DNA from 2 places in the Billgrantia sulfidoxydans genome. Region 2 is predicted to be linked to the other one. Evidence: riboswitches for the same ligand, from Rfam matches in the RefSeq annotation. Region 2 holds a riboswitch; the other holds the start of a gene.
The links. Region 2 has a riboswitch for thiamine pyrophosphate ahead of HNO51_RS16820 (sodium:solute symporter family transporter). Riboswitches for the same ligand answer to the same signal wherever they lie in the genome.
Positions count from the first base shown of each region.

Region 1: it holds a riboswitch for thiamine pyrophosphate, as region 2 does, so the genes downstream of both, tenA (thiaminase II) here and HNO51_RS16820 (sodium:solute symporter family transporter) in region 2, are expected to answer to the same signal.

Region 1 covers NZ_CP053381.1:1,275,745-1,281,738, reverse strand. Annotated here, with positions in the region: gene HNO51_RS06025 (hypothetical protein) at 1-2,992, shown strand, start outside; TPP riboswitch at 3,045-3,176, shown strand; gene tenA (thiaminase II) at 3,256-3,924, shown strand; gene thiC (phosphomethylpyrimidine synthase ThiC) at 3,964-5,853, shown strand; gene HNO51_RS06010 (PDDEXK family nuclease) at 5,989-5,994, shown strand, end outside.
Region 2 covers NZ_CP053381.1:3,651,037-3,657,030, reverse strand. Annotated here, with positions in the region: gene HNO51_RS16835 (sensor domain-containing diguanylate cyclase) at 1-892, shown strand, start outside; gene HNO51_RS16830 (peroxidase-related enzyme) at 983-1,570, shown strand; gene HNO51_RS16825 (hypothetical protein) at 1,598-2,266, opposite strand; TPP riboswitch at 2,385-2,493, shown strand; gene HNO51_RS16820 (sodium:solute symporter family transporter) at 2,483-3,871, shown strand; gene HNO51_RS16815 (APC family permease) at 4,037-5,479, shown strand; partial or broken gene ilvD (dihydroxy-acid dehydratase) at 5,603-5,994, shown strand, end outside.

The sequences.
Region 1 (5,994 bases), 2.1 Mb from region 2:
GCACCTGAGCGGCGTCGTCTGGCGTGACGGTGAGCTGGCCGCGAAAGCCATGGCAGGGCAGTGGGAACGAGCCACCATCTTTCAGGACGATACGCCACTGGTGGAGAGCGTGGCGCTTGACGCCGACCTCGAACTCGCCCCGCTGGCGTTGAAGGACCATGCCGGTAGCCAGGCGGCGCGCTTCATCTCCGGCTCCCTTGACCTGGCCGGCCGAAGCGACGCCTACGACCTCTTCAACCCCTACCTCGCCGACCTGGGCTGGCTACAGATCGGCGGCCACGGTGTTCTCGAAGTCGAACTGACCGTCGTGAACGGCGAGGTGCAGCCGGGCAGCCGCCTGCGCCTGGACTCCCCTCGCCTTTCCGTCCAGCTCGACGAGCGGCGCTGGCTCGAGGGTGGCACTCGTTACCGGGTCGACGGCAGTGGCACAGTGGAAGTCAACGTCGAAGAGCACGCCCGTCTCGCCCTTGCCCTCGGCGCCATCACCATGCGCGATGCCACGCCCGGCGCCGCTTCTCGGCCTGCCCTGCTGAACGGCGAGGGTTTCCGGCTAACGCTCGAGACTGCCGGGCTGCACCTGCATGCGCCGCCGGACGAGCTCCAGCATGCCGAACTACGCTGGCACGACGCTGAAGCGCCGGACATCGCCGCCTTCGATCACTATCTCCCGCCACCGGTACCGCTCGAGCTGAAGGGCGGCTCGGCAAGGCTGCAGGGCGGGCTCGCCTACGACGCCGAACGCCTCTCCGGCAGCTTCGATCTGAGCGGCGACCGCATCGCCCTGCGTCTCGGCGAGCAGCCGCTGAGAGGACGGCTCGACCTGCACCTGCCCATCGCCGAACTCGACGTGACCCGTGGCGTGGTAAATGTCTCGGGTACCCGCCTCGACCTGGAGGCCGCCGCCCCGGGCGAGGTGCAGCCGCTCACCACGACGCTGGCGCTGCCCACCGCTCGCGTTCGCGCGCCACAGGCATGGAGAGCGCTGAACGGCGGTAGCCTGCTCAAGGGCGATCCGTCCTGGTCGGCGGAACTGGCCCTGCACGGTCGCCTTGCCAATCTCGGCGTGCTCGACCCTATCCTGACCGAACTGTTCGACGGGCTCGACCTCGGGCTGGAGGGAGGCGGCCGGCTTTCTGGCACGCTGCACGTGCGCCACGGGCAGCCGCAGGAAGGGAGTCGACTGGAGGTACGTTCCGAAGCGCTCGGCGCTCGCTTCCTCGGCCACCACGCTCGCGGCGAGGGGGAGCTTCTCATCGCTGTGCAAGCCGGCGAGCCCCATCCCGAGGCGAGCGACGACCTCGCCGTCAACGATGTGGACCTCACCCGCTTGAGCGATGCTCGTCGGCTCTTCCAGGCCGATCACCTGGCGCTGACTGCCACGCTTCCGATCACGCAGAGGATCGCTCACTCCCCCACGGCGCGAGTGACTTGGCACGACGCCCGCATCCCCGATGCGAGCGTACTCAACGCCTATCTACCGGAGGGCGTGCCGCTGCAGCTGGACGGCGGCCAGGCCAGCAGCGACGGATCTCTCACACTAGAGGAGGCACGTGGGCGGGGGCGCATCAGCCTGGCGGGCGATGCCATTCATGGTCGTCTGCGGGGAACATCGTTCCGAGGTGCATTGGACGCCACCCTGGCATTGCGCGATCTCGACCCGGCCCGCCAGTTGCTGGACTTCTCCGGCAGCCGGGTGGAAATGATCGCCTCGGCGAACGACGGCGAGACACTGCGCACCCTGCTGGTGGCCCGCCAGGCACGCCTGCGAGGCGGCCTCGACTGGCCCGGGCGCGAAGCACACCGCAGGCCGCTGGCCGGCACGCTGCGGCTGGACGGCCTGCTCGACCGACTCGGTTTCCTCAATGCTCTCCTGCCCGAGGAGCAAGGCCTGTCGGTGCAGGGCAGCGGCAGGTTGCGCGCCGACCTCCATTTTGCCGAGGGGATGCCCTCATCCGGTAGCCGGCTCGAGGCCCACTCCGACCGACTCGCCGCCCGTTTCCTGCACTACGAGGCCTTCGGCGACGGCTCGCTCGAGTTGGAGGTCACCGATCCCGGCGCCACGCTGCATCTCAGCCTGCCCCGCTTCGGCCTGCGCCGCCAGGAGACCGAGGGTGCGCTGATCGAAGGGCGCCTGCTGGAGCTTCGCAGCCGGGCGCGCCACTTCGGGCTGCCCGAGGGCCTTCGCCAACTGAGCACGCACATCGACATGCCCCACGTGGTGGCGCCAGACCTCGCGGCCTTCAACGCCTACCTGCCGGAGGGTGGTGGCATCAGCCTGATCGAAGGCCAAGCACGCCTCGCCGCCCAACTGCACCTGGATGGCATGAGCGCCGCCGGCCACCTGGAACTGCGGGCGCCCCAGGCCCGCCTCGCGCTACATGACCAGATTCTCGAAGGCGAACTGCACCTGGCAACCCGCCTCGCCGATGGCGACCTGGAGACCCTCACCTTCGATATCTCCGGCTCTCGACTGGGCCTCGAGAACGTGCACCTGACCGATGACGGCGGCAACCTCACCCGTGGCTGGTGGGCCCGGCTCGACGTGCCCGAAGGCAACATGCGCTGGGAAACACCGTTGGCCCTCGACGCCCGGCTCGACCTGGCCATGCGCGACAGCGGCTTGCTGGTCCGCCTGCTCGTCGATGCCGCCCGGGAGCGGCGCTGGCTGCGCGAACGCCTGACGCTGGGCGAGGTGCACGGCGAGGCGAGAGTGATGCTGAACGACGATACCGTCCGAGTGGAGAACATCGCCGTGCAGGCCGGCGAGCGTCTGGAGCTGCTGGCCAACCTCGCCCTGCGCGACTCGCATCTGGCTGGCCGCGCCTTTGCCCGCTATGGGCCGCTGCGGCTGGGCATCGAACTGGATGGCGAACGCCGCCGCTGGCAGTTGCGCAACGCCCGGTCGTGGTATGCCGGCGGCCAACCCGCCAGCGAGCTGACGCTGCCCGATAGCGAGACCTGGTTCGAACGCCTGGAGGTGCCGACCGAATGAGCCAAGGGGTACGTATGGCTGGAAAGCGGCCAACGACCTGCTAGACTGGCCACAACGCTTGACGGGGTGCCGGTGGAACCGGCTGAGATCGCCATACGATATTCTGAATCAGAGTGTCGTCACGGCGGGGCCCGTTGAACCTGATCCGGCTCGTACCGGCGTAGGAATCAAGCGGTGACCAGGGCGCCAGTATTCCCTTCTCAGCCCTGTCCCACTCTTCTCCCCTTCGCCCGCACTCCGGATCCTTTCACACCGGAGGCCAGATGGGCTATCGCTTTACCGACCTGACCGACGCCTGCCACGACGACTGGCGCGCCTACATCGAGCACGGCTTCGTGCGCCGGCTGGGCAGCGGCACCCTCGACGAAGGCGCCTTTCGCCACTACCTGCAGCAGGACTACCTGTTCCTGATCCACTTCGCCCGCGCCTACGCCCTGGCCGCCTACAAGAGCCGCACCCTGAGTGATCTGCGCCAGGCCCATGAGGGGCTCAAGGCGATTCTCGACGTGGAGCTCGAGCTCCACGTGGGCTACTGCCGCGAGTGGGGCATCACCGAGGCGGAGCTGGCCGCGCTGCCCGAGGCCAGGGCCACCCTGGCCTATACCCGCTACGTACTCGATACCGGCAACCGTGGCGACCTGCTCGACCTCCACGTGGCGCTGGCCCCCTGCCTGGTGGGCTACGGCGAGATCGCCAACTGGCTGAACGCCCAGCCGGATACCGTGCGCGGCGACGCCAATCCCTATGACGCCTGGATCGCCATGTACGCAAGCGACGACTTCCAGGTCGCCATGCGTGCCGAGCTCGAGTGGCTCGACGCCCGCCTGGCCGACGTCACCCCGGCGCGCTTCGCCGAGCTGGCCGAGGTGTTCCGCGATGCCACCCGGCTCGAGATCGATTTCTGGCAGATGGGGCTCGACCACAGCCTCTGACGCCCCCTGACCGACAACAACCATCAAGGATCCTAACCCATGAGCAAGACCGCCCACTTCCTCGCCGAGACCGCCAAGGTCGACGAAGCCGCCATCCAGCCGCTGCCCGGCTCGCGCAAGGTCTACGTCGAAGGCTCGCGACCCGACATCCGCGTGCCCTTCCGCGAGATCAGCCTGTCGCCGACCAAGACCTCCGGTGCAGACGAGGAGAACCCACCGCTGCTGGTCTACGATACCTCCGGCCCCTACACCGACCCGGCGGCCAGCAATGATTTGCGCCGCGGCCTGCCCGAGCTGCGCCGCGCCTGGATCGAGGAGCGCGGCGACACCGAGTTCCTCGACGGCCCCACCTCCGAGTACGGCAAGCGCCGCGCCAGCGACCCCATGCTCGCCCCGCTGCGCTTCGACCTGACCCGCACGCCCAGGCGCGCCAAAGCGGGGAAGAACGTCACCCAGCTGCACTACGCCCGCCAGGGCATCGTCACGCCGGAGATGGAGTTCATCGCCATTCGCGAGAACCAGCGTCGGCAGGCGTTGGGTACGGCAGAAGTGGAGCGCATCCTCGGCCATCAGCATGCCGGCCAGGGTTTCGGCGCCAGGCTACCCGAAGAGATCACGCCGGAGTTTGTGCGCGCCGAGGTAGCCGCCGGCCGGGCAATCATCCCCTGCAACATCAACCACCCCGAGTCCGAGCCGATGATCATCGGCCGCAACTTTCTGGTGAAGATCAACGGCAACCTGGGCAATTCGGCGGTGACCTCCTCCATCGAGGAGGAAGTCGATAAGATGACCTGGGGCATCCGCTGGGGGGCGGACACCATCATGGACCTCTCCACCGGCCAGAACATCCACGAGACCCGCGAGTGGATCATCCGCAACTCGCCGGTGCCGATCGGCACGGTGCCGATCTACCAGGCCCTGGAGAAGGTCAACGGCGTGGCCGAGAATCTTACCTGGGAGGTGTTCCGCGACACCCTGATCGAGCAGGCCGAGCAGGGCGTGGACTACTTCACCATCCACGCCGGGGTGCTGCTGCGCTACGTGCCGCTGACCGCCAAGCGCGTCACCGGCATCGTCTCCCGTGGCGGCTCGATCATGGCCAAGTGGTGCCTGTTCCACCACCAGGAGAGCTTCCTCTACACCCACTTCGAGGAGATCTGCGAGATCTGCAAGCAGTACGATGTCGCCTTCTCGCTGGGCGACGGCCTGCGCCCGGGCTCGGTGGCCGACGCCAACGACGAGGCGCAGATGGCCGAGCTCAAGACCCTGGGCGAACTGACCCGCATCGCCTGGAAGCACGACGTGCAGGTGATGATCGAGGGCCCCGGCCACGTGCCCATGCACCTGGTCAAGGAGAACATGGACAAGCAGCTGGAGTACTGCGACGAGGCGCCGTTCTACACCCTCGGCCCGCTGGTCACCGACATCGCCCCGGGCTACGATCACATCACCTCCGGCATCGGCGCGGCGATGATCGGCTGGTACGGCTGCGCCATGCTCTGCTACGTGACGCCCAAGGAGCACCTCGGGCTGCCCAACAAGGACGACGTCAAGACCGGCATCATCACCTACAAGATCGCCGCCCATGCCGCCGACCTGGCCAAGGGTCACCCGGCCGCCCAGCGCCGCGACAATGCCCTGTCCAAGGCGCGCTTCGAGTTCCGTTGGGAGGATCAATTCAACCTCGGCCTCGACCCGGATACCGCGCGCGAGTACCACGACGAGACCCTGCCCAAGGACTCCGCCAAGGTCGCCCACTTCTGCTCCATGTGCGGACCCAAGTTCTGCTCCATGAAGATCACCCAGGAGGTGCGCGACTACGCCGCCGAGCACGGCCTCGACGGCGACGCGGACGCGGTGATGAAGGGCATGGAGGAACAGGCGGAGAAGTTCCGCCGGCAAGGTGCGGAACTCTACAAGGAGGTGTGAGCACCGCGACCTTGTCGCAAGACGATCACGCCGGCCAAGCGCCGGCGTGTTTTTTTGTCGCCACAGGCGACAGCATGGAGCGCTCGGATGTAGCCTGTAGAAATATGCAAGGAGAAGTGCGGAGGGAGCGAGCCCATGTCA
Region 2 (5,994 bases):
CGCCATCGTGCTCTCCTGCCTGTTGCTGGGCGTGGCGGTGTGGCGGAGCTTGCAGCGCGATACCCTTGCCAGGATCTACCTGGTGGCATGGGGCGTGCTGCTGGTAGGCGTCGCGCTGTACTTCCTGCGGGTCGCGGGCGTGCTGCCCTACAACCTCGTGACTGAATACGCCGTCCAGGTCGGCTCGGGCATCGAGTTTCTGCTGCTCTCGCTGGGGCTGGCTTGGAAGATCAATCAGTTCAAGAACGAGAAGCTCGCCGCCGAGCGCGCCACGCTCGAGCTGCAGCGCTCCCTCAACGAGCGGCTGGAAGTGGAGGTAGAGCAACGCACGCACGAACTGGAGCGAGCCAACCAGCGGCTCACGGCGCTGGCGCGCACAGACCCCTTGACCGGCCTGCTGAACCGCCGCCAGTTCCATGAGCTGGTCGAGGAGAAGCTGCAGGAGCGACGACGCAGCGGTCTGCCGCTGCTGTTCGCAGTGATGGATATCGACGACTTCAAGCGGTACAACGACGCCTACGGCCATCAGGCAGGCGACGAGGTGCTGATGCGGGTGGCCACCATGCTTCAGGACCACTTCCAGCGCGCCGGCGACCGGTTGTTCCGTCTGGGCGGAGAGGAATTCGGCATCCTGCTCGAGGCCGATTCGCTGGAGGCGGGGCAGCATGCGCTGGAGCGCTTCCGCCAGGCCCTGGAGCAGCTTCGAATTCCCCACGAGACATCGTGCTATGGAGTGGTGACCGGCTCCTTTGGCCTGGTGTGCTGCCGCGACTGTCGCAAGGTGCCCTCCGCCATGGCCCTGTATCGTCAGGCGGACCTGGCGATGTACGAAGCCAAGGAGCGGAGTCGTAACCGGGTGGTGACCCGATCCATAGCCGAGGTACTGGAGTAGCCTTGAAGCGAGGATGCACGGAGGTCGCATGGACAATGTCTTTACGTTGACGTTAACTGTCGATACCACAAGGATAACGAAGGCTCAACCATGACCGCACCGATCAGCCGCTTCCCCGTACCCGAATCGATCGAAGATCTGCCCGACGATATCCGCGAGGCCATCCTGGCCGTACAGGAGAAGGCCGGCTTCGTGCCAAACGTGTTCCTGATGCTGGCGCATCGCCCCGATGAATTCCGCGCCTTTTTCGCCTACCACGATGCCCTGATGGAGCGGGAATCCGACACCCTGACCAAGGCGGAGAAGGAGATGATCGTGGTCGCCACCAGCGCCCGCAACCGCTGCCTCTACTGCGTGGTGGCTCATGGCGCGCTGGTGCGCATCTACAGCAAGGCCCCGCTGCTGGCCGACCAGGTGGCGATCAACCACCGCACCGCGCCGATCAGCGAGCGCCACCGGGTGATGCTCGACTTCGCGCTGTACTGCGGCCTGGAGTTGGGCGAACTCACCGATGAATGGCAGGCCCGCCTCGTCGAGGTCGGCTTCACCCACGAGGACATCTGGGACATCGGCGCCATCACCGCCTTCTTCGGCCTCTCCAACCGCCTCGTCACCCTCACCGGCACGCCGCCGAACCCGGAGTTCTACCTGATGGGCAGGGTGCCGCGGGAGAAGTAGCGGCCTCGCAAGGCGGGGTGTGGCGTTTCAGAGGCGGCACGCTTCCAACAGCATCCGCACCGGCTCGAGCTGGCTGACGTGCAGCGCCAGCACGCTGTCGCCGGAAGCGTCGTCTGCCGGGCGGATCACGGCGAATTCGCCCTCTTCGAGATGGAATTCGTGGATCTCGCGGGGGCCTTCCGCGGTGCGGCACTGGATCGAGCGGTAGCTGTCGTCCTCGCCGTAGGTGAGGCGGTGATAGACCTTGAAGAAGGTGTAGAGCGTGAGCCCTTGGTCGAAGGCGGGCCAGCGCGCCGGGATGGTGCGCGTCTCCTCGTCGAGGGCCTGTCCCTTGGCCTCGGCGGCGGCGATGGCGTCGGCCAGCGGTGCGGCGAGCAGCGAGGCGTCGTCGCGAGGCAGCGGGGCAGCGCCGTCGATGGCCCGCTGGTGGTCGCTGCTGATCCGCGCCAGGTCGTCGAGCGAGGCGATGCGGTAGTCGGCGTGGGCCAGGTCGGCGGGCTCGAAGCCGCCGTTCTCCCAGCCATGAATGACCCGCAGCGTCAGTCGGCCATTGGCCAGCGGCTCGCCGACCAGTGCCTGCAGGGCGACTCGCAGGTGCAGCTGGCGCTCGACGGCCAGGTTGTCGAAGGCGGAGTAGGGGTCGGCAAAGAGGTGGTGAAGGTGCCCGGGGGCGTGTTCCTTGGCTTCGCTAAACATGGCGGTTCCCTGCGAGGGAGGAGTGTTCTGGTTTTTTCATTGTTATATCATTTCCAGAGGCTCGAGGTCATATCGGCTCGTGTAGGGCCGGCTTGAGTCTCGTGATGACCCATACCTTCACTGTCGCCAGGGGAGTCTCGCTACGGCGAGGCTGAGAGAGCGCCAGGCGCTGACCCTGGAACCTGATCCGGTTCATACCGGCGGAGGAAGTGCGACATGTTCTACCTGACGTCAGCCGTGCTCGGCGCGGCGCTGCTGTGCTTTGCCTTCCTGGGCCTGCATGCCCGCCGGGCCGACGGCCCTCTCGACGACTACGTCACCGCCCGCAACTCTCAGTCCGCCGCTACCTTGGGGCTGTCGTTCCTGGCCTCGGGCATGGGCGCGTGGATCCTCTTCGCGCCGCCGGAGATCGGCGCCTTCGTCGGCCCGGTGGCGCTGGCGGGTTATGCCATCGGTTCGGCGCTGCCGTTCATCGTGCTGGGGCTCTACGGCCCGGCGATCCGGCGCCAGCTGCCTGAGGGGCGCAGCATCGGCGAGTTCGCCGAAGCCTGCTACGGCACCGGCGTGCGGCGCTGGGTGGCGCTGGTCTCGGTGCTCTACATGGCCTGCTTCCTGGCCGCCGAGCTGACCGCTATCGGTGCGATTACGGCGCTGCTGTCGGAAGTACCGCCGGCACTGGTGGTGATCGGCGTGGCCGCGACCACGCTGCTCTACACTGCCATCGGCGGCCTGCGGGCGAGCCTGGCCACCGATCGCTGGCAAGCGTGGCTGCTGATCGCCCTGCTGCTCATCGTGGGCGGCGTCGCCCTCGTGCGTCTGCCCGAGATGCCCGTCGGGGCAGCGCTGCCGTCGATTCCCGTCGACGGCGCACTGGGCGTGGCGCTGACCCTGGTCATCGCGGTCACCGCCGCCAATCTCTTCCACCAGGGATACTGGCAGCGGGTCTGGGCCGCCCGCGACGAGCGTGCGCTGCATCGCGGCGCCTGGCTGGGCGGCGCGACTACCGTGGCGGTGGTCGCGCTGGTGGGCGGGCTCGGCATGCTCGCGGCGATGAGTGGCCTGACGCTCGGTGAGCCGCCGATGCCGTTCTTCGCGCTGCTCGGCGAGGCGCCGGGCTGGCTGGCGCTGCCGGCGCTGGTCTTGGCGGTCACGCTGGTCGCTTCCAGCGTTGATACCCTGCAGAACGGCATTGCCTCGCTGGTGGTGGCGGGGTCCGGCAGGCGTGGGCTCTCCATCGGGGCGGCGCGGCTGGTCAGCGTGGCGCTGATGGTGCCGGTGGTGATCGTGGCGCTGCAGGGGCTCTCGGTGCTGCGCCTGTTCCTGATTGCCGATCTGCTGTGCGCCGCCATCGTGGTGCCGGTGCTGCTCGGTCTGTGGCGGCGCATGACCCCGCTGGCCGCGATGGCGGGAGGCATGGCGGGCCTGCTCGGCGCCATCCTGCCGGGCTGGGTCGCCCAGGGCAGCCTGGCGGCCGGCGTGCTGGCGGCGAGCTTTCCGGGCAGCATTCCCACGCTGCCGCCGTTCCTCGGTGCGCTGGCGGCCTCGACCCTGGTCAGCCTGGCCGTGGCGAGCGCGGCGCCCCACGAACGCGCCCGCCCGCTGTGAGCCGGTCGCAGGAGCGCTCCCCGGCGGTTGCGTCGCGGGGCGTGAAGGTCGCGAGGCAAAGGTCTAGCTTGATATCGATGCCGTGACTTGCGAATCTGTTGTTGATTATTTTAAGCACAAGCGGAAAGTATATTCGACGTCAACAACGACAATCGCGAGGACGACATGACCCAGGAAAACGGAAAAGCGGCGGGGCAGCTGGCTCGAGTGCTGGCCCGCAAGGATGTGCTGGCGCTGGCCTTCGGCGCCATGATCGGCTGGGGGTGGATCGTGCTGACCGGCAGTTGGATCCAGTCGGCCGGAAGCCTGGGCGCGATCACGGCCTTTCTGGTCGGCGGGCTGATCATCGTGCTGGTGGGCCTCACCTACGCCGAGCTCGCCTCCGCCATGCCCCAGGTGGGCGGCGAGCATGTCTACAGCTACCGGGCGCTGGGGCACTTCGCCTCCTTCCTGTGCACCTGGGCGATCACCCTGGGCTACGTCAGCGTGGTGGCCTTCGAGGCCGTGGCGTTGCCCACCGTCGTCGAGCACTTGTTCCCCGACTACGCCGTGGGGCACCTGTGGACTATCGCCGGCTGGGAGGTGAAGGCGACCTGGGTGGCCGTCGGGGTGGCCGGCTCGGTGCTGATGATGTGGGTGAACTACGTGGGCATCCGCACCGCGGCACTGCTGCAGAAGCTGGTGACCCTGCTGATCCTGGTGGTGGGCATCCTGTTCATCACCGGCGCGCTGTTCCAGGGCAGCACAACGACCATGGAGCCGCTGTTCTCCGTCGAGCAGGGGGTCCTGGGGGGCATCATGCTGGTGATCATCATGGTGCCTTTCATGTTCGTGGGTTTCGACGTCATCCCCCAGGCGGCCGAGGAGATCAACCTGCCGTTTCGCGAGATTGGCCGCGTATTGATGATCTCGGTGATCATGGCGGTGTTCTGGTATTCGTTCATCATCCTCGGCACCTCCTTGATGCTGAACCCCGACCAGCTGGCTACCAGTTCCCTGGCCGTGCCGGATGCCATGCAGGCCGTCTTCCAGGCGCCATGGGCGGGCAAATTGATGATCCTGGCCGGTATCGCGGGCATCGTCACCAGTTGGAACGCCTTCTACGTGGGTGGCTCGCGGGCGATCTATGCGCTGGCGCACTCCGGCATGCTGCCGGCCTGGCTGGCCAAGCTGCATCCCAAGCACCGCACCCCCACCAACGCCATCCTGGTGATGGGCGTGCTCTCGTCGATCGCGCCGTTCTTCGGCCGTCCGGCCCTGGTCTGGCTGGTCGTGGCCGGCGGGCTCGGCATCGTCATCGCCTACCTGTTCGTGGCGGTGTCGTTCGTGGTGCTGCGGCGTCGCGAGCCGGAGATGCCGCGCCCGTTCCGGGTGCGCCACGGCAAGCTGGTGGGCAGCCTCTCGATCCTGCTCTCCCTGGGGCTCATCGCCCTCTATCTGCCCGGCAGTCCCTCCGCGCTGGCACCGGTCGAATGGCTGATGTCCGCCGGCTGGATGGGCGGCGGCCTGGCGCTCTACGCCTGGTCGAGGAAGCGCTACGGCATCGCCTACAGCGACCGCATGATGACCCGCGAGCTGGCCGGAGCGGATCCCTATCCGGGACGCTGAGGCATTGCCGCCGTCTTGCGAGGCCACGTCGCGTGGCCTCGGTGAATGGCGGGATATTTGCCAGCTCGGCCTCGGGCGGCCACCCTCAGTAGATCACCCGATCGATCGAAACGGAGACCGCCCATGAGCGACACCTCGGACCCGCGCCGCCGCCACTCCGCCCCGGTGGTGGATGGCGTCGGCAAGTCGGCCAGCCGCGCCATGCTGCGCGCGGTGGGCTTTTCCGATGAGGACTTCACCAAGCCCCAGGTGGGCATCGCCTCCACCTGGAGCATGGTCACGCCGTGCAACAGCCACATCCACGAGCTCGCCGAGCGCGCCCGCGACGGCGCCGACTCGGCCGGCGGCAAGGGCGTGATCTTCAATACCATCACCATCTCCGACGGCATCGCCAACGGCACCGAGGGCATGAAGTACTCTCTGGTCTCGCGCGAGGTGATCGCCGACTCCATCGAGACGGTGGCCGGCTGCGAGGGCTTCGATGGCCTGGTGGCCATCGGCGGCTGCGACAAGAA